DNA from 3 places in the Lentzea sp. HUAS TT2 genome. Region 2 is predicted to be linked to each of the others. Evidence: riboswitches for the same ligand, from Rfam matches in the RefSeq annotation. Region 2 holds a riboswitch; each other region holds the start of a gene.
The links. Region 2 has a riboswitch for S-adenosylmethionine ahead of thrC (threonine synthase). Riboswitches for the same ligand answer to the same signal wherever they lie in the genome.
Positions count from the first base shown of each region.

Region 1: it holds a riboswitch for S-adenosylmethionine, as region 2 does, so the genes downstream of both, ACSHWB_RS04730 (aminotransferase class V-fold PLP-dependent enzyme) here and thrC (threonine synthase) in region 2, are expected to answer to the same signal.
Region 3: it holds a riboswitch for S-adenosylmethionine, as region 2 does, so the genes downstream of both, ACSHWB_RS17900 (methionine ABC transporter ATP-binding protein) here and thrC (threonine synthase) in region 2, are expected to answer to the same signal.

Region 1 covers NZ_CP196667.1:936,379-941,708, forward strand. The annotation lists gene lspA (signal peptidase II) at 1-397, opposite strand, end outside; gene ACSHWB_RS04730 (aminotransferase class V-fold PLP-dependent enzyme) at 421-1,752, opposite strand; SAM riboswitch class IV at 1,790-1,904, opposite strand; gene ACSHWB_RS04735 (potassium/proton antiporter) at 1,978-3,456, opposite strand; gene ACSHWB_RS04740 (M28 family metallopeptidase) at 3,579-4,514, shown strand; gene ACSHWB_RS04745 (TetR/AcrR family transcriptional regulator) at 4,532-5,068, opposite strand; gene ACSHWB_RS04750 (SRPBCC family protein) at 5,126-5,330, shown strand, end outside.
Region 2 covers NZ_CP196667.1:4,563,099-4,568,428, reverse strand. The annotation lists gene ACSHWB_RS22890 (glycoside hydrolase family 3 N-terminal domain-containing protein) at 1-161, shown strand, start outside; gene rpsT (30S ribosomal protein S20) at 287-553, shown strand; gene ACSHWB_RS22880 (hypothetical protein) at 654-1,463, shown strand; gene holA (DNA polymerase III subunit delta) at 1,477-2,445, opposite strand; SAM riboswitch class I at 2,533-2,667, shown strand; gene thrC (threonine synthase) at 2,679-3,935, shown strand; gene ACSHWB_RS22865 (DNA internalization-related competence protein ComEC/Rec2) at 3,919-5,330, opposite strand, start outside.
Region 3 covers NZ_CP196667.1:3,544,567-3,549,896, reverse strand. The annotation lists gene ACSHWB_RS17910 (MetQ/NlpA family ABC transporter substrate-binding protein) at 1-266, opposite strand, end outside; gene ACSHWB_RS17905 (methionine ABC transporter permease) at 338-1,021, opposite strand; gene ACSHWB_RS17900 (methionine ABC transporter ATP-binding protein) at 1,018-2,016, opposite strand; SAM riboswitch class I at 2,241-2,334, opposite strand; gene rsmA (16S rRNA (adenine(1518)-N(6)/adenine(1519)-N(6))-dimethyltransferase RsmA) at 2,423-3,253, opposite strand; gene ACSHWB_RS17890 (transglycosylase family protein) at 3,476-4,885, opposite strand; gene ACSHWB_RS17885 (TatD family hydrolase) at 5,187-5,330, opposite strand, start outside.

The DNA of each region.
Region 1 (5,330 bases), 3.6 Mb from region 2:
TCTGCCCCTCGGCCAGGCCGAACGCGGCGCCGGGGTTGCGCACGAACGTCAGGTAGAGCACGCCGCCGAACAGCTTGATCGGGTCGGCACCCTCGAGGAACGCCACGGACACGACCTTGGTGAGCACGTCCAGGGCCAGCACGCCGCCCGCGAGCAGCGCGAGGATCTTCGTCTTCGGCTCCGGCAGCGAACCGGAGATCGAGCCCGAGATGGAGAACTCGTCGTCGTCCTCGGACTTCGCCTCGGACTCCTCCGGCTCCTCCTCGGACTTCTTCTCCGCGCCAGGCTCGTCGAGCGTGGGCACAGCGACCGTCTCCGGCTCGCTGACCTGCGCTTCCACCGGCTTGTCAGCGACATCGCCGGAGAGCTTCTCCGCAGCCTTGGACTCGTCACTCACCAGGTCATTGTCCACTACAGGGACTACGCGAGGAACGGCGGCAGGGTTCGGTTGTCGTCCTGCGGAACCCACCGGCCGTCGCGCTGCTCGTAGGTCCACTTCGGACCTTCGGTGACGAGAGTGCGCAGCGCGGCGACCAAACGGTCCACGTGCTCGGCGGTCGTGCCGAGGCCGATCGACGCGCGCACGGCGCGTTCCTCGTGCGATCCGGCCTGCTTGACGAGGCGGCCCACGATCACGTGGGCGCAGAACGCCCCGTCGCGCACGCCGATGCCGTACTCGGCGGACAGCGCCGCCGCGAGGAAGCCCGCGTCGAAGCCGGAGATCGTGAAGCTCACGACACCGACCTTGTCCGCGTCGGTCAGGATCGAGAGCTCGCGGAAGCCGGGGACGGTGCGCAGCCCGTCCTGCAGGCGCGCCAGCAGCTCCTGCTCGTGCGCGACGGTCTGCTCCCAGTGCCGCGACAGGATCTCGCAGGCCGCGGCCAGCGCGTGCACGCCGACGACGTTCGGGCTGCCGGCCTCGTGCCGCTCGGGCACCGCGGACCAGGCCACACCGAGGCGGTCGCCGTGGTCGGTCACCTTCGACGTGGCACCGCCGCCGACCAGGTACGGCTGGGCCTGCTGCAGCCAGTCCGCGCGGCCGACCAGCACACCGGCGCCGAACGGCGCGTAGATCTTGTGGCCGGAGAACGCGATGTAGTCGACACCCAGCTCACGGGCGTTGATCGGGCGGTGCGGGGCGAGCTGGGCCGCGTCGAGCGCGATCCGCGCGCCGTGGCGGCGGGCGACCTTCGCGAGCTCGGCGACCGGCCACAGCTCCCCCGTGACGTTGGACGCCCCGGTGACGATCACGAGCCGAGGGCCGACCGGGGCGGCGGCGAGGGCCCGGTCCAGTGCGACGAGCGCAGCACCGGACGAAGACGGGGCAGCGATGCGCTGAACGTTCGGCCCGCGCCACGGCAGCAGGGCCGCGTGGTGCTCGCTGTCGAACAGGACGACGGCGGTGTTCTTGGGAACGCTGCGCGCCAACAGGTTCAGCGAATCGGTGGTGTTGCGGGTGAAGACGACGGCGTCGGAGGAGTGCGCCCCGACGAACCGGCGGATGCGGTCGCGGGCCTGCTCGTAGACGCGGGTGGAGACCTGCGAGGCGAACCCGGCGCCGCGGTGCACGCTGGCGTACCAGGGCAGCAGCTCGTCGACGGCGTCGCGCACCTCCTGAAGACAGGGCGCCGATGCCGCGTGGTCGAGGTTGGCGTAGGTGACGCGCTCTCCGGTGACGAGCGGAACCCTCAGGTCAGCGCCGACGACAGCAGGAACAGCGGTAGCGGTGCCGGGGGTGATCGCGAGCGTCATCGAGGTGCCTCCGAGGCCAGGGGCCCCGTCGTGCGAAGGCCCGCGCTTGACCGGCGCCCCACGCGCCGGACCAGGTCCTCACCAAGGGCACCCCACCGCGGTTGGAGGGTTGCCGGCCAGCAAGCTTGGGCTTGACGCTGGCTCTCATGACCTGCCGACGACGTTAGCGGAGGGTGACGCGTCCGTCGACACCCGATTCACATGCTGGGAAGCGTCGGCGACCGACTAATCGCCGGTCTCGCCCTTCCACCGGGCGTAACGACCGGCCCTGTCGACGGCACGAACCCGCCGCTCAGCGGCATCGCGCGCCTCTTCGGTGGTGACGATGAGCAACTGGTCGTCGGTCTGCAGCCGGGTCGTCGGTTGTGGCGTGAAACTCTTTCCCGAGCGCACCACGAGGCTCACTGTGGCGCCGACGGGCAGCCGCAGCTCGGTCATGTAGACGCCGTGCAGCTTCGACCCGCGCTGGATGTGCACCTGCAGCAGTTCGGCACCGAGCTCGTCGAGCGGCGAGGAGTCGACCTGGACCTCCTGCGCCTCCCCCGTCTTCACGAGCCCGAGGCGCCGCGCGAGGAACGGCAGCGTCGTGCCCTGCACCACCGTCAGCACGACGACCAGCACGAACACCACGTCGACCAGTTCGCGGGCGCCCTCGACCCCCTGGATCAACGGGATCAGCGCGAACACGATCGGCACGGCGCCGCGCAGCCCGGACCAGGAGAGGAACGCCTGTTCCCGCCACGGCACCTTGAACGGCAGCGAGGCGAGGACCACCGACAACGGCCGGCCGACGAACGTCAGCACCACACCCGCGACCAGCGCGGGGAACAGCACGTCGAGCAGTCGCGACGGCGAGGCGTAGAGGCCGAGCAGGACGAAGAGCCCGATCTGGGCGAGCCAGCCGAGGCCTTCCGCGAACGAGAGGGTGTCGGCGCGGTGCGGCAGGCGGGCGTTGCCGAGGACCAGCGCGGCGACGTACGTGGCGAGGAATCCGGAGGCGTGCACGAGATCGCCGGCCGTGTAGGCCATCACGCACACCGCCACCGTGGCGAGCGGGTACAGACCGGTGGAGGGCAGCGCCGCGCGTCTCAGTCCGGCTCCACCGAGATAGCCGAGCACGACGCCGACGAGCGCGCCCGCACCCAGTTCGTAGATCACCAGCAGCGGCGCGGTCCAGGAGATCTGGTCCGAGGAGGCCAGCAGCACCACGGCGATGAAGACCGGCGCGTCGTTGAGACCGGACTCCAGTTCGAGCGCACCCGTGAGCCGCGCGCCGACACCTAACGAGCGCAGGACGCTGAAGACGGCGGCCGCGTCGGTGGACGACAGCACCGCTCCCCACAGCAACGCCATCCGCCAGTCGAGGCCCAGCAGGAAGTGCAACGCCGTCCCGGTCACGGCGACGCTCACCGCGACGGCGACCGTGGACAGCGCGACGCCCAGCCACAGCGAGGACTTCACCGCGCTCCACCGGGTCGTGATCCCGCCCTCGGTGAGGATCAGCACGAGCGCCGCGATGCCGAGGGACTGCGTGAGGTCGGCGTCGTCGAAGTTGATGCCGACGACGGACTCGCCGAGGACCACGCCGATGCCGAGGTAGAGCAGAAGTGAGGGCAGGCCGAGGCGGGTCGACACCCGCACCGCGATCACGGAGATCAGCAGTACGGCCGCGCCGATGCCAAGAACGACCGTGACGTCACCCACCTGGACCATTCTGGTTGATCACCACCGATTCCGACGAATCCGACGATCGCCTCTACCGGGCTCATGCGCGGTGGAGCATGTTGATCAGTGGCTCAATCCCTAACCCTGCACGGAGTTGAACCATGAGGATCCTGATCGCGCTGGCGGCCGCCTTGATGGTGACCGGAGCGACCACGGCGCAAGCGGCCGCTCCTGCGGCCTTGGCAGCACCGAACATCAGCGTCGCGAACGTCCAAGCACACCTCAACCAGTTCCAGTCGATCGCGAGTGCCAACGGCGGCAACCGCGCTCACGGACGTCCGGGGTACCTGGCCTCGGTCAACTGGGTGAAGAGCAAGCTCGACGCGGCCGGCTTCACCACCCGCGTGCAGTCGTTCACCTACGGCGGCGCCACCGGCTACAACCTGATCGCCGACTACCCCGGCGGCGACGCGAACAACGTCATCATGCTGGGTGGCCACCTCGACAGCGTCACGGCAGGCCCCGGCATCAACGACAACGGCACGGGCTCCGCGTCGATCCTGGAGGTCGCTCTCCAGATGAAGGCCACGAACTTCCAGCCCACCAAGCACGTGCGGTTCGGCTGGTGGGGCGCCGAGGAACTCGGCCTGCGCGGCTCGTCGGCCTACGTGCGCTCCCTGTCGGCCACCGAGCAGTCGAGGATCAAGGCGTACCTGAACTTCGACATGACCGGCTCGCCGAACCCCGGCTACTTCGTCTACGACGGCAACGACCGCCAGCCCCCCGGCTCGGTGGCGCTGCAGCAGCGGCTGCAGGCCGGCTTCACCTCGATCGGCGTCCAGACCGAACTGACCAAGGTCGGCGGCCGGTCCGACCACGCGGCATTCGCGGATGTCGGCATCGCGACCGGTGGCACCTTCACCGGCGCCGAGCAGACCAAGACCTCGGCGCAGGCGTCGAAGTGGGGCGGTACGGCCGGCCAGGCCTTCGACCGGTGCTACCACCGCTCCTGCGACACCACGTCCAACGTCAACGTCACGGCTCTCGACCGCAACGCGGACGTGATCGCCTACGCGTTGTGGGCGACGGCGGCCTGATCACTTCGCAGTCCTGATCATTTCGCGATGAGCACCTGCACGGCCTCGTCGAGCACGGGTTCGACGAGGCCGGGCAGGCTCACCCACATCTGCGCCTGGCCCAGGTAGACGCTGAACGCGATCAGCGCGCGCTTCTTCGCGTGCTCGAGGTCGAACCCGAGCTGTTCGAACAGCTCGGTCAGGTAGCTCAGCCGCTTCTCCGTGACGCGCCGCAGGACCGGCGCGATCACGTCGTTCTCCGCACCCGCCTGCAACGCCATCTCCACCGAACCCTTGCGGCCGCGGTCGAGCACCGTCGAGAAGAGCACCCTGAGCTTGTCCTGCGGCGTCCGCTCGGACTCGACCAGCTCGATGACCTTCTCGGTGTGCTCCCGCTCCCACCGCTCGACCGTCGCCCTCAGCAACGCCTCGCGGTTCGGGAAGTGGTGGTAGACGCTGCCTTTCGTGGCTCCGGCCTGCGCCGCCAGCGGCTCGATCGCGACCGCCTGCAGCCCGCCTTCCGCCAGCGCTCTCAGCGCTATCTCAGTCCAGTCGTCGCGATTCCTCCGCACCACGGTTCCATACGCTACCGTACGTTTCAGGACATACGGCAGCGTATGGAAGGGGATCTCATGATCAGGAACGTGCACACCCGCGACCTCGGCGTGCCCGCGGGCCCGTTCGTCGAGCGCATCCAGGAACTCTGGCCACCCGCCTGGGGCAAGCAGGAGTTCGACCGCCCGCTGGGTGTCGGCGCCGACGGCGGCCACGGCCCGATCCGCTACCACTGCACGGAGTTCGTGCCCGGCGAGTCGATCACCTTCGAGTTCAGCGGGA
Region 2 (5,330 bases):
AACTCGCTGCGGGGCAGTCGAAGCAGGTCGAGGTCTCGTTCAAGCTCTCGCAGCTGGCCCTGACCGTCGGCGACGTGGACGGTGACGGACGGCGTGAGGTCGCCCGCGGCGGCTACGAGGCCGTGGTCGGCGCCGAGAAGGCCACCTTCACGGTGCGCTGAGCTGGCCTGATATCCTTCGTCGTCGTGAACGCGCGGCTCTCCGCCGTGGAGGAGACCTGGCCCTTGTGGCCGGTGCCGACATAGCGCGTCACGAACTCCGGTTTCGACAAGAAGGGTGATGTCGCATGGCGAACATCAAGTCCCAGCTCAAGCGGATCAAGACCAACGAGAAGGCTCGCCTTCGCAACAAGTCGGTCAAGTCGTCCCTCAAGACGGCCATCCGCAAGTTCCGCGAGGCTGCCGAGGCCGGTGACAAGGCGCAGGCCCTGGAGCTGCTGCAGGACGCGTCCCGCAAGCTCGACAAGGCCGCCAGCAAGGGCGTCATCCACGCCAACCAGGCCGCCAACAAGAAGTCGGCGATGGCGCTGCGCGCGAACTCCCTCGAGGGCTGATCTCGCTCGTAGTTCTTCGAACTTCTGCAAAGGGCTCCACTTCCTCTCGGGGAAGTGGAGCCCTTTCGCATGTGGTCCCGGGCACGGTAGGCGTAGATCCATGGAATCGCTTCCGCGCATCGACTTCTTCGAGCTGCACGACCTCGACGGCACCCCGCCCGTGCTGCGGACCCTGCACACCGAGTCGATCACGACCATCTACCGGCTGACGGACGCCGCGCGGGAGTACTCACGGCCGTTGGCGCTGGCGCTGCGGTCGGGCGCGGACCACCGGATCGTCGACCTCTGCGCGGGGTCGGGCGGGCCGGTGCCGCTGATCCAGCGGCGGCTGCACGCCTCGGGTGTCCACACCCAGGTCACGCTGACGGACCTGGTGCCGAACGTGCCCGCCTTCGAACGTGTCGCCGCGGGCAACCGGCGACGACTGCCGGACCCGTGCTGCTCGGTGGACCACGTGCCGTCGTCCGTCGACGCCACCGACTGCCGGCTGGAAGGCACGCGGACGATCTACGGCGCCTTCCACCACTTCCCGCCTGAACTGGCCACGCGCATGCTGCAGAACGCCGTCGACACCCGGCAGCCGATCGTCGTCGTCGACACCAAGCGGTCGTGGCTCTACGTGCTGGTGTTCCCGTTCTTCCTCACGCTGGCCGTGCTGCTGGCGGCGCCGTTCCAGCGCAATCCCCTGCCGCGCTACCTGCTGCGGCTGGCGCTCACCTACGTCGTGCCGGTGCTGCCGTTCATGATGTTCTGGGACAGCGTCGTGTCGTTCCTGCGCATGTACGGACGTGCGGAACTACAGAGGATGGTCGACGGCATGAACGGCACCGAGTCGTTCACGTGGACGATCGGCGTCGAACCCGGCTTCACGGGAGCCCAGTACCTGATCGGGATCCCTCGCCCGCAGTGATCAGCGGCCGTGGTCAGCGGCGGCTGTGCGCGGCCACGATCCGGAGCACGGCACGCTCCAGCGCGTAGCCGGCGTCGGCCGCCACGCCCTTCACGTCGGCGTTGAGCCCCGCGACCACCTGCATCGCGTCGGCGAGCCCCGACTGGTCCCAGCCGCGGGCCTGGGCCTGCGCCTTCTTGATCTTCCACGGCGGCATGCCCAGCGGCCCGGCCAGGCTGAACGGGTCGGCGCGCCCCACCGCGGACACCCGCGCGACCGTGCGCACCGCGTCCGCCAGCGCGTCCGCGACCAGCACGTGCGGCACACCGAGCTGCATGGCCCAGCGCAACGCCTCCATGGCGCCAGCCCGGTCACCCGTGACGGCCTTCTCCGCGACGGCGAACCCCGTCACCTCGGCCTTGCCCTGGTGGTAGCGGCGGATCTCCTCCACCGTCACCTTGCCGTCGGTGTCGGAGACGAGCTGCGACGCGGCCGCGGCGAGCTCACGCAGGTTCGTGCCCACCGCGTCGATGAGCGTGGCGACGGCCTCCGAGTCGATCTTGCCGCCCGCCTGCCGCACCTCGTTGCGCACGAACGCCTCGCGCTCACCGGACTTGGTGATCTTGGCGCACTCCGTGACCGCGGCACCGGCCTTCTTCAGCTGCCCCGGCAGGTCCTTGGCCGCCTTGCTGCGGCCACCGCCCGTGTGCAGGACGACGAGCGTGACCCCGTCCGCGGGCGACTTCACGTAGGAGAGCACCGTGTCGGCGACCTCCTTGCTGATGTCCTGCCCGTTCTGCAGGACGATCACGCGACCCTCCGCGAACAGCGACGGACTGACCAGTTCGGCCAGCTCCGGAGCCGTGAGATCAGTCACCTGGACGCGGGTCAGATCGGCCGTCGGGTCGACCTCGCGGGCAGCCTCGAGAGCCGCCCGAACAGCCCGTTCGACCAGCAACTCCTCTTCGCCGACGACGAGGTGCAGTGACTCCGGTGCGCTCACGACCGGCATCTTCCCACGTCTCGAATCGTGGACGTTTGTGGCCGACCAACGGACCGGTGCCGTAGGTTGGTGGCCACAACTGAACACCGCTCATCCAGAGGGGCAGAGGGAACGGCCCGACGAAGCCCCGGCAACCGGCGTCACCGCTATGCGCAGAACTGTGCGCACACGACGATCACGGTGCCAATTCCGACCCGTTCGATTTCGCGGGAAAGATGAGGAGATACCTCGCGATGACTGCTGTCTCTGTGCCGACGAGCACCACCTTCGACCTCGGCCCCGCCCGCGCACTGCTGTGCCGTGAGTGCGGAAATGAAACCCCTCTCGCTCCTGAGTACGCCTGTCTCGAGTGTTTCGGGCCGCTGGAAGTGGCCTACGACTTCGGGAAGATCCGGCGCGAGGACATCGAGGCCGGCCCCAGGTCGATCTGGCGCTACCGCGGCCTTCTCCCTGTTCCGTCCACTGTGGAACAGCACCCGAACACCGACCCCGGCGGCACCCGCCTGGTCGAGGCGCACAACCTCGCCAAGGCCCTCGGCGTCCGCAAGATCTGGGTGAAGGACGACACCGGCAACCCCACCCACTCGTTCAAGGACCGCGTCGTCGGCGTAGCGCTCGCCGCGGCCCGCGAGCTCGGCTTCAAGGTGCTGGCCTGCCCGTCCACCGGCAACCTGGCGAACGCCGTCGCCGCGGCCGCCGCCCGCGCGGGCTGGAAGTCCGTCGTTCTCGTGCCCTCCAACCTCGAGCGCGCCAAGATCCTCATGAGCGCCGTCTACGACGGTGCCCTGATCGCCGTCGACGGCAACTACGACGACGTGAACCGCCTCGCCCAGGAACTCGCCGCGGAGAACGAGGACTGGGCGTTCGTGAACGTCAACGTCCGCCCGTACTACGCGGAAGGCTCGAAGACGCTCGGCTACGAGGTCGCCGAACAGCTCGGCTGGCGCCTGCCCGACCAGATCGTCGTGCCGATCGCCTCCGGCTCGCAGCTCACCAAGGTCGACAAGGCGTTCCGCGAGCTCGGCCAGCTGGACCTCGTGGAAGCCACGCCGTACAAGGTGTTCGGCGCGCAGGCCACCGGCTGCTCCCCGATCTCGGCCGCCTTCAAGGCCGGCCACGACGTCATCCGCCCGGTCCGCCCGGACACCATCGCCCGCTCGCTGGCGATCGGCGCCCCGGCCGACGGCCCGTACGTGCTCGACGCGGTCCGCCGCACCAACGGCGCCATCGACGACGTCACCGACGAAGAGGTCGTCGAGGGCATCAAGCTGCTCGCCCGCACCGAGGGCATCTTCGCCGAGACCGCCGGCGGCGTGACCGTCGCGACGGCGAAGAAGCTGTTCGAGTCGGGCCAGCTCGACCCCGACGCCGAGACCGTGCTGCTGATCACCGGCGACGGCCTCAAGACCCTCGACGCACTCGGCGACACGATCGGCCCGCGCGCGACGGTGCCGCCGTCGGCCGAGGCCGTCATCAAGGCACTGGGCTGAGCACCTCCCTCCGGACGCGATCTCCTTGGCTCACAGGGAGATCGCGTCCGTCTTGAGCCAGCCCGTGCGCGGGAACCGTTGCAGGCCGTCCACCACGTGCGGCCCGACCCGTTCCACGACCGCGCGCCACGCCACGATCCGTTGCGGCCACGGGGCTTCCGCCTTGAGCGCGTTGTAGTGGTAGTCGTGCCACACGTCCGGCGCGATCCGCAGCTCGTCGTCGAACACGTGCTCCGCGACGAGGTCGAACGCCTCCTCCGGTGTCGCCGCCTTCGTCTGCGGCAGCACGTGCGTGATCACCGCTTTGTAGGTGACAGCGCGGGTGCCGTCTTCGAGCGTTTCGCAGATGTAGTAACCGAAATCGGGCTTGAGCTCGTCGTGCGGCCACGGCGTCGCCGAGTAGTTCGTCTGCCACAGCGCCCAAGCGAGCCCTGGCGTGCCACCGGCAATCGGGTAGCGCGCGTTGAACAACCTGACCCAGACCATCTCTTCTCCTTCGTACGATTCGGTTTCCCGGCAACACCGCCAGGTCGCCATCCATGTCCGTGCGCAACACCAACGCACCTCCCGTCCGCAACACGTCGATGACGTGCGGACTCGGGTGCCCGTACCTGTTCCCCGTGCCGACGCTCACCAGCGCCACCCGAGGCCGCACGGCCTTGAGGAACGCGGGCAGCGAGTACCGCGACCCGTGGTGCGGCACCTTGAGCACCTCGGCGCTCAGGTCCCGCTCCCCCAGCAACGCCGCCTGGCCGGCCAGTTCGACGTCACCGGTGAGCAACACCCGGCCCGCCCTCGTGTGCGCCCTGAGCACGAGCGAGTAGTCGTTCACCGTCGTGTTCTCGGCCGCGACGACCGGCGCCCGCCGAGGTCCCATCACCTCCAACTCCAGTCCAGGCAAGGCGAACCGCTCGCCCGCCTTCGGCTCCACGACCCGCACGTTCTGCGCGCGAGCCCGTTCGCCGACCTCCCTCCACGCCCACGCGGGCTCCTTGAGCGGCCCGACCGCCACCGCCCCCACCGCACGCCCGGTGAGCACGGCGCCAAGACCGCCGACGTGATCCGCGTGCAGGTGCGTCAACACCACCAGCGGAATCTTCTTGATCCCCAACGTCTTCAGGCACCGGTCCACCGCGCCGGGATCGGGCCCGGTGTCGACCAGCACCGCCGTCTCGGGATCATCGGTCGCGAGCACCAGCGCATCGCCCTGCCCCACGTCACAGGTGATGACCTTCCACCCGTCGGGCGGCCAGGTTGGCGCCACAACCCTCATGGGCACCAGCACCACGAACCCGCCGACGAGCACCGCGACGATCAACGTCCGCGTCTTCTTGAACCGCAACAACAACACGACCACCACAGTGACCGCCGTCAGCGCGATCGCCCCGACCCAGC
Region 3 (5,330 bases), 1.0 Mb from region 2:
CACTCGACCTTGGCGCCGCTCTCCTTGGTGAACGTCTCCAGGTACGGGACGGTCTGGAAGTAGTTGGCGTCGAGCGACCCGTCGACCAGCGCCGTGTTCGGCTGCACGTAGTCGGTGAACTCGACGACCTCGATCTTGAGACCCTTCGACGCGGCGAGGTTGTCGGCCACGTACTTGAGGATCTGGGCGTGCGGGACCGGCGAGACGCCGACCTTCAGCGTGTCGGACGCACTGGCACCCGACGAGCAAGCAGACAGAGCAGTCAAACCGGTCAAAGCGACTGCGATCAGGGCAGCACGAATACGCATTGCGTTCCTTTTGAGAAGATTGCTACGGGTCAGACTGAGGCGTGCCGGCGCCGGTCGGACGCACGGGCGGCACGGGTGAAACCGAACTGGATCACGGTCGTGAGCACGGCGAGCCACGCCACGGTGCTCCACAGGATCCGGTCGTTGAAGCGCTGGTAACCCTCGCGGATCGCCAGGTCGCCGAGGCCGCCGCCACCGATCACGCCGGCCATCGCCGAGTACCCGATCAGGGCGATCACGGTGACGCCGATGGCGTTGATCAGCGCGGGCAGCGACTCGCGGATCAGCACGCTGCGCACGATCCGCAACGTCGAGGCGCCGGTCGTGATCGCGGCCTCGACCACGGTCACGTGCACCTCGGACAGGATGTTCTGCACGAGCCTGCCGACGAATGGGATCGCTCCCACGGCCAGCGGCACGATGACCGCCGTGCTGCCGATGGAGCCGCCTACGAGGAGGCGGGTGACCGACGTGAGCGCGACGAGCAGCACGATGAACGGCATCGAGCGGCCCAGGTCGGTGACGAAGCTCAGGATCCTGTGCACCGCGGCGTTCGGCCGCAGCCCGCCCTTGGCGGTGAGCTGCAGCCAGACACCTACGGGAACTCCGAGAACAGTGGCGATGACGGTCGAGACGCCGACCATGTACAGCGTCTCGCCGGTGGCTTCGAGCAGGTACGAGAAAACGTCGGACCAGGGTGTTGCAGACCTCACGCAGCTACTCCCTGGGGGCCCTTCAAGGACCTCTGCACAGCGCCGCCGGCCTCGCCGATCCACTCCAGTGCGGAGTCAGAGCGCTCGCCGTTCAAGCCGAGCCGGAAACGTGCGACCGGGGTCTCGCCCAGGCGCGTCAGACCGCCGCCGACGATGTTGAGCTCGACGCCGAACCGGTGCGCGGCCTCGGGCAGCAACGCGCCGACCGCGGCGAACCCGACGAGCACGACGTCCGCGACGCGGTCGTAGCTGCTCTCGTTGATCGGGTTCAGGTCGACGGCGGGCAGCAACGCGCTGCTCGTGCGGCTGGCCGGGTTGTTGACCAGGTCGAGGACCTTGCCGTGCTCGACGACGCGGCCCTGCTCCAGCACTGCGACGTCATCGCAGATCTTGCGGACCACGCCCATGTCGTGTGTGACGACGAGAACGGTCACACCCAGCTCAGCGCGCGCACGGTCGAGCACGGTCAGCACGGAACCGGTGGTCTCCGGGTCCAGCGCGGACGTCGGCTCGTCGGCGAGCAGGACGCTGGGGTTGGCGGCGAGAGCGCGCGCCACGGCGATGCGCTGACGCTGCCCGCCGGACAGCTGGTCGGGGTAGGAGGCGGCCTTGTCGGTCAGCCCGACGAGGTCCAGCAGCTCACCGACACGGGTGCGGCGCTGCGGTCCGGGAATGCCGGCGGACTCCAGCGGCAGCGCGATGTTGCCGGCCGCCGTGCGCTGCCGGAGAAGCGAATCCCCTTGCGGCACAACGCCGATCTGCCGACGAGCAGCCCGCAGGGCCGACCCGTCGAGGCTGGTGATGTCGGTGCCGTCGACGCGGATCGCCCCGGAGTCGGGACGCTCCAGCAGCGCGACGCAACGGGCGAGCGTCGACTTGCCGGCCCCGCTCGGGCCGACGACACCGAGCACGGTGCCGGCCTCGACGTCGAGGGTCACGCCGTTGAGGGCACTGACGCCCTGGAAGGACTTGGTGAGGTTTTCGACAGTGATCACGTCTGCTCCACGGCTGCGCGCGACGGCACACTGTCCGTTTTCGGGCGGACGTGCGCGGTCGGAGTTCTGCTCAGGTGTGTGCGCCACTCGTTGACTGAGTGCGCGTCAAAGGACTCTTGGAAGAAGGCGCCTTAGACGAGGTGGCGACGACATGCAGAAGACGAGCGACGGCACTGGTCGATGACTCGACGGCGCGTCAGCATTCGCACGGTACCCATGGTGCTCCTCCATCGGTCCTGGCGTTAGCACCTGCCCGCATCCAGCGGGTGGTTGCTGCGACGTCGTAGAGCCAGGTCTCTCAGTCGCTCCGGATGGCAAGTAGCAGTCAACCGGACGGACGTTCGGTTGCGCAAGCCAGAATCCGATTCGTTCGACAGATCACACTGTTGGCCGAAGGATCCCCGGCCTAGACCTCGGCGATCCGGATGAAGTCGATCACGCTCAACTGCTCGCCCCTCAGCTGAGGATCGACTTGAGCCTTCGCGAGCAGTTCGTCGATGTTCCCGGGGTTGCCGGCCCAGCCCTTGAGCGCGGCCCTGAGCGTCTTGCGGCGTTGCGCGAACGCGGCGTCCACGATCGCGAAGAGCCTCTTGCGATCCACAGTGGACAGCGGCTTTTCGTGACGCTGGAACCACACCAGACCCGAGTCGACGTTGGGCGCGGGCCAGAAGACGTTCTTGCCGATCGCCCCGGCCTTCTTCGACTCCGCGTACCAGGCGAGCTTCACGCTGGGCACGCCGTAGATCTTGCTGCCGGGCTTCGCCGCCATCCGGTCGGCCACCTCGGCCTGGACCATGACGAGACCCTTCTGGAGGCTCGGCAGTTCGGCCAACAGGTGCAGCACCACCGGGACCGCGACGTTGTACGGCAGGTTCGCGACGATTGCGGTGGGTGGGGCCGGCAGGTCTTCTTGGGTGACTTTCATGGCGTCCTTGAGGACGACTTTGAGCTTGCCCGCGTTCTCCGGATCCATCTCGGTGACGGTCTGCGGTAGGCGGTCGGCCAGAGGCGGGTCGATCTCCACCGCGATCACCTGGCTGGCGTTGGGGAGCAGGGCGAGGGTCAGGGAGCCCAGGCCTGGGCCTACCTCCAGGACCACGTCGTCTGGTGTGAGTCCGGCCGCGGCCACGATCTTGCGGACGGTGTTGGGGTCGTGGACGAAGTTCTGGCCCAGTTTTTTGGTCGGGCGGATGTCCAGCTCGGCGGCTAGACGGCGGACTTCGGCAGGACCCAGCAGGCTCACCGGTGCATTCTCGCAGGCCTGGTGGTGGAGAGGTGGGCTGGGACCGTGCGAATGGGACCGCGAGGTCGGCTTGCGTTGGCTCGTCGCGGTTCCAGCGGGGTGGTCACCGTTCTCTGCCCGCTCCTCCACCCTCGCCCGGAGCGCCCGATCCCACCGCAACGACGAAGGCCGCCCGTGGCGAACCACGGGCGGCCTCAGTCAGGGGACGGAGAGTGTTTACGGCAGGCCGAGCTTCGCGCGGCAGCCCGGCCACGCGCTGTACGTGCCGCCCGCGCGGTCGCGCAGCTTGGTGGCGGTCGCGATCTGCTGTTCGCGGGTCGCCTGGTGCGGCAGCGCCGCGTAGGCGGTGCCGCCGTTCGAGGCCCAGGTGCTGGCCGAGAACTGGAGGCCGCCGTAGTAGCCGTTGCCGGTGTTGATGGCCCAGTTGCCGCCTGCCTCGCACTTGGCGAGACGGTCCCAGACTTCGCCGTCCGGGATGGGCTTGGTGCCCACGGTGATCTTCTTGGGCTTCGGCTCCTTGGTGATCTTGCCGCCGATCTTCTCGCGGCTGATCTCCTTGCCGTTCTTCACCGTGACGCGGTACGTGGAGGTCTGCTCGCCCGGGGTGCCGGGGTCGGTGACGACCTGCTGGCCACCGGTCATGTTCGGGTCGTTGGTCTTCTCGACCGGCGGGGCGACGGGCTCGTTCACGTTGATGACCGTGACGCCGGTGCGCGAGATGTAGACCTCGGCGCCGGTCGCGAGCTTGACGTCCGCGCCGGAGGCGACCGCGTCCTCGGGGCCGAGGGCGAGGTTCTCGCTCTTGAGCAGCTCGTCGACGGTCAGTGCGGTCGTCTGGACCTCGCGGACCGGGTTCGCGCCGTCGAAGAGCTTGATGTTCTTGCGGGTCTTGACCTCGACGCTCATGCCTTCGAGAGGCACGGCGTGCGAGCCGTTGGCGGACATCCACGCGCCTTCGAGCGGCACGCCGAGCTGCTTGGCGGCCTCCTCGACGGTGACGGAGCGGACCCAGTCCTCGCGGGCCTGGCCGTCGACGCTCATCTTGAGCAGGCGGCCGCGGTCGAGGCTGATCTTGCCGCCGTCGGAGATCGGGGCGTTCAGCGACGGGGACAGGGCGTCGTGCTCACCGACGACGATGCCTTCCTCCGCCAGGACGTCGCCGACCGTGCCCTCGTACGAGTGGACGGTCTGCAGCGCGCCGTCGACCTCGACGGTCAGCGACTTGTCCATCGCCATGGCGGTCACGCCGCCACCGGAGATCGACACCAGGACCGCGGCGACGGTGCCCTTGAGGAAACGGCGCTTCCACGTCGAGGCGGCCTTGACGAGGACCTGCGGGTCCCTGAGTTCCTCTTCCTCCGACGGGAGGACGAGGGGCGGCATGATCGTCGTCTCGGCGTTGATGAGACGGATCAGCTCGTCGACGTCCACGTTCGCCGTGGCGAGCAGGTCGTCGGCGTCCGGGCCGAGCACCTCGAGCACGTCCGCGGGCGTGATGGTCAGCGCACCGGCGGGGAAGCTCGGGTGGGGATCAGCGACGTCAACCGCCACGCCGCCGACGGGCGTGAACCAGTCGGTGTCGTCGTTGAAGTCGTACGGAGCAGCAGCTCTGTCGCTACCAGACAAGGGTCGATACCTCCATTGCGGAAGCTGTGAGGCCACCGCACAGTTGGCGTTGACAAGATCATTCGAGTTGGAGCTCGAAGGTTCCCGGCAACTCCTCCTACGTGGTCTCGCTTCTTCGCGCTTCTGGCTTCGGTCCCGCCCCGACTGCGGGCGTGCTCCGAACCGACTGGGTCGGCTCAGGTGGCACGGTCACGGGACAGTAACGGGGTAGCCGACGTTGCGCAAACACCCCCGCCAATGTTGTGACGTCAGTCACCCATCGGGGTAGGAACCTCTTGCTCCGTTCGCTCTACGTCGCACTTCAGTGGTCAAGCCCGAACACTCGTTGAGCAGTACGGGTGACAGCGGCGCAGAGTTCAGAAAGATCTTCACCACGCAGCGTAGCGAGATCCCGAACTGTGTAATTCACACAATAGGGTTCATTTGGACGCCCACGATAAGGATG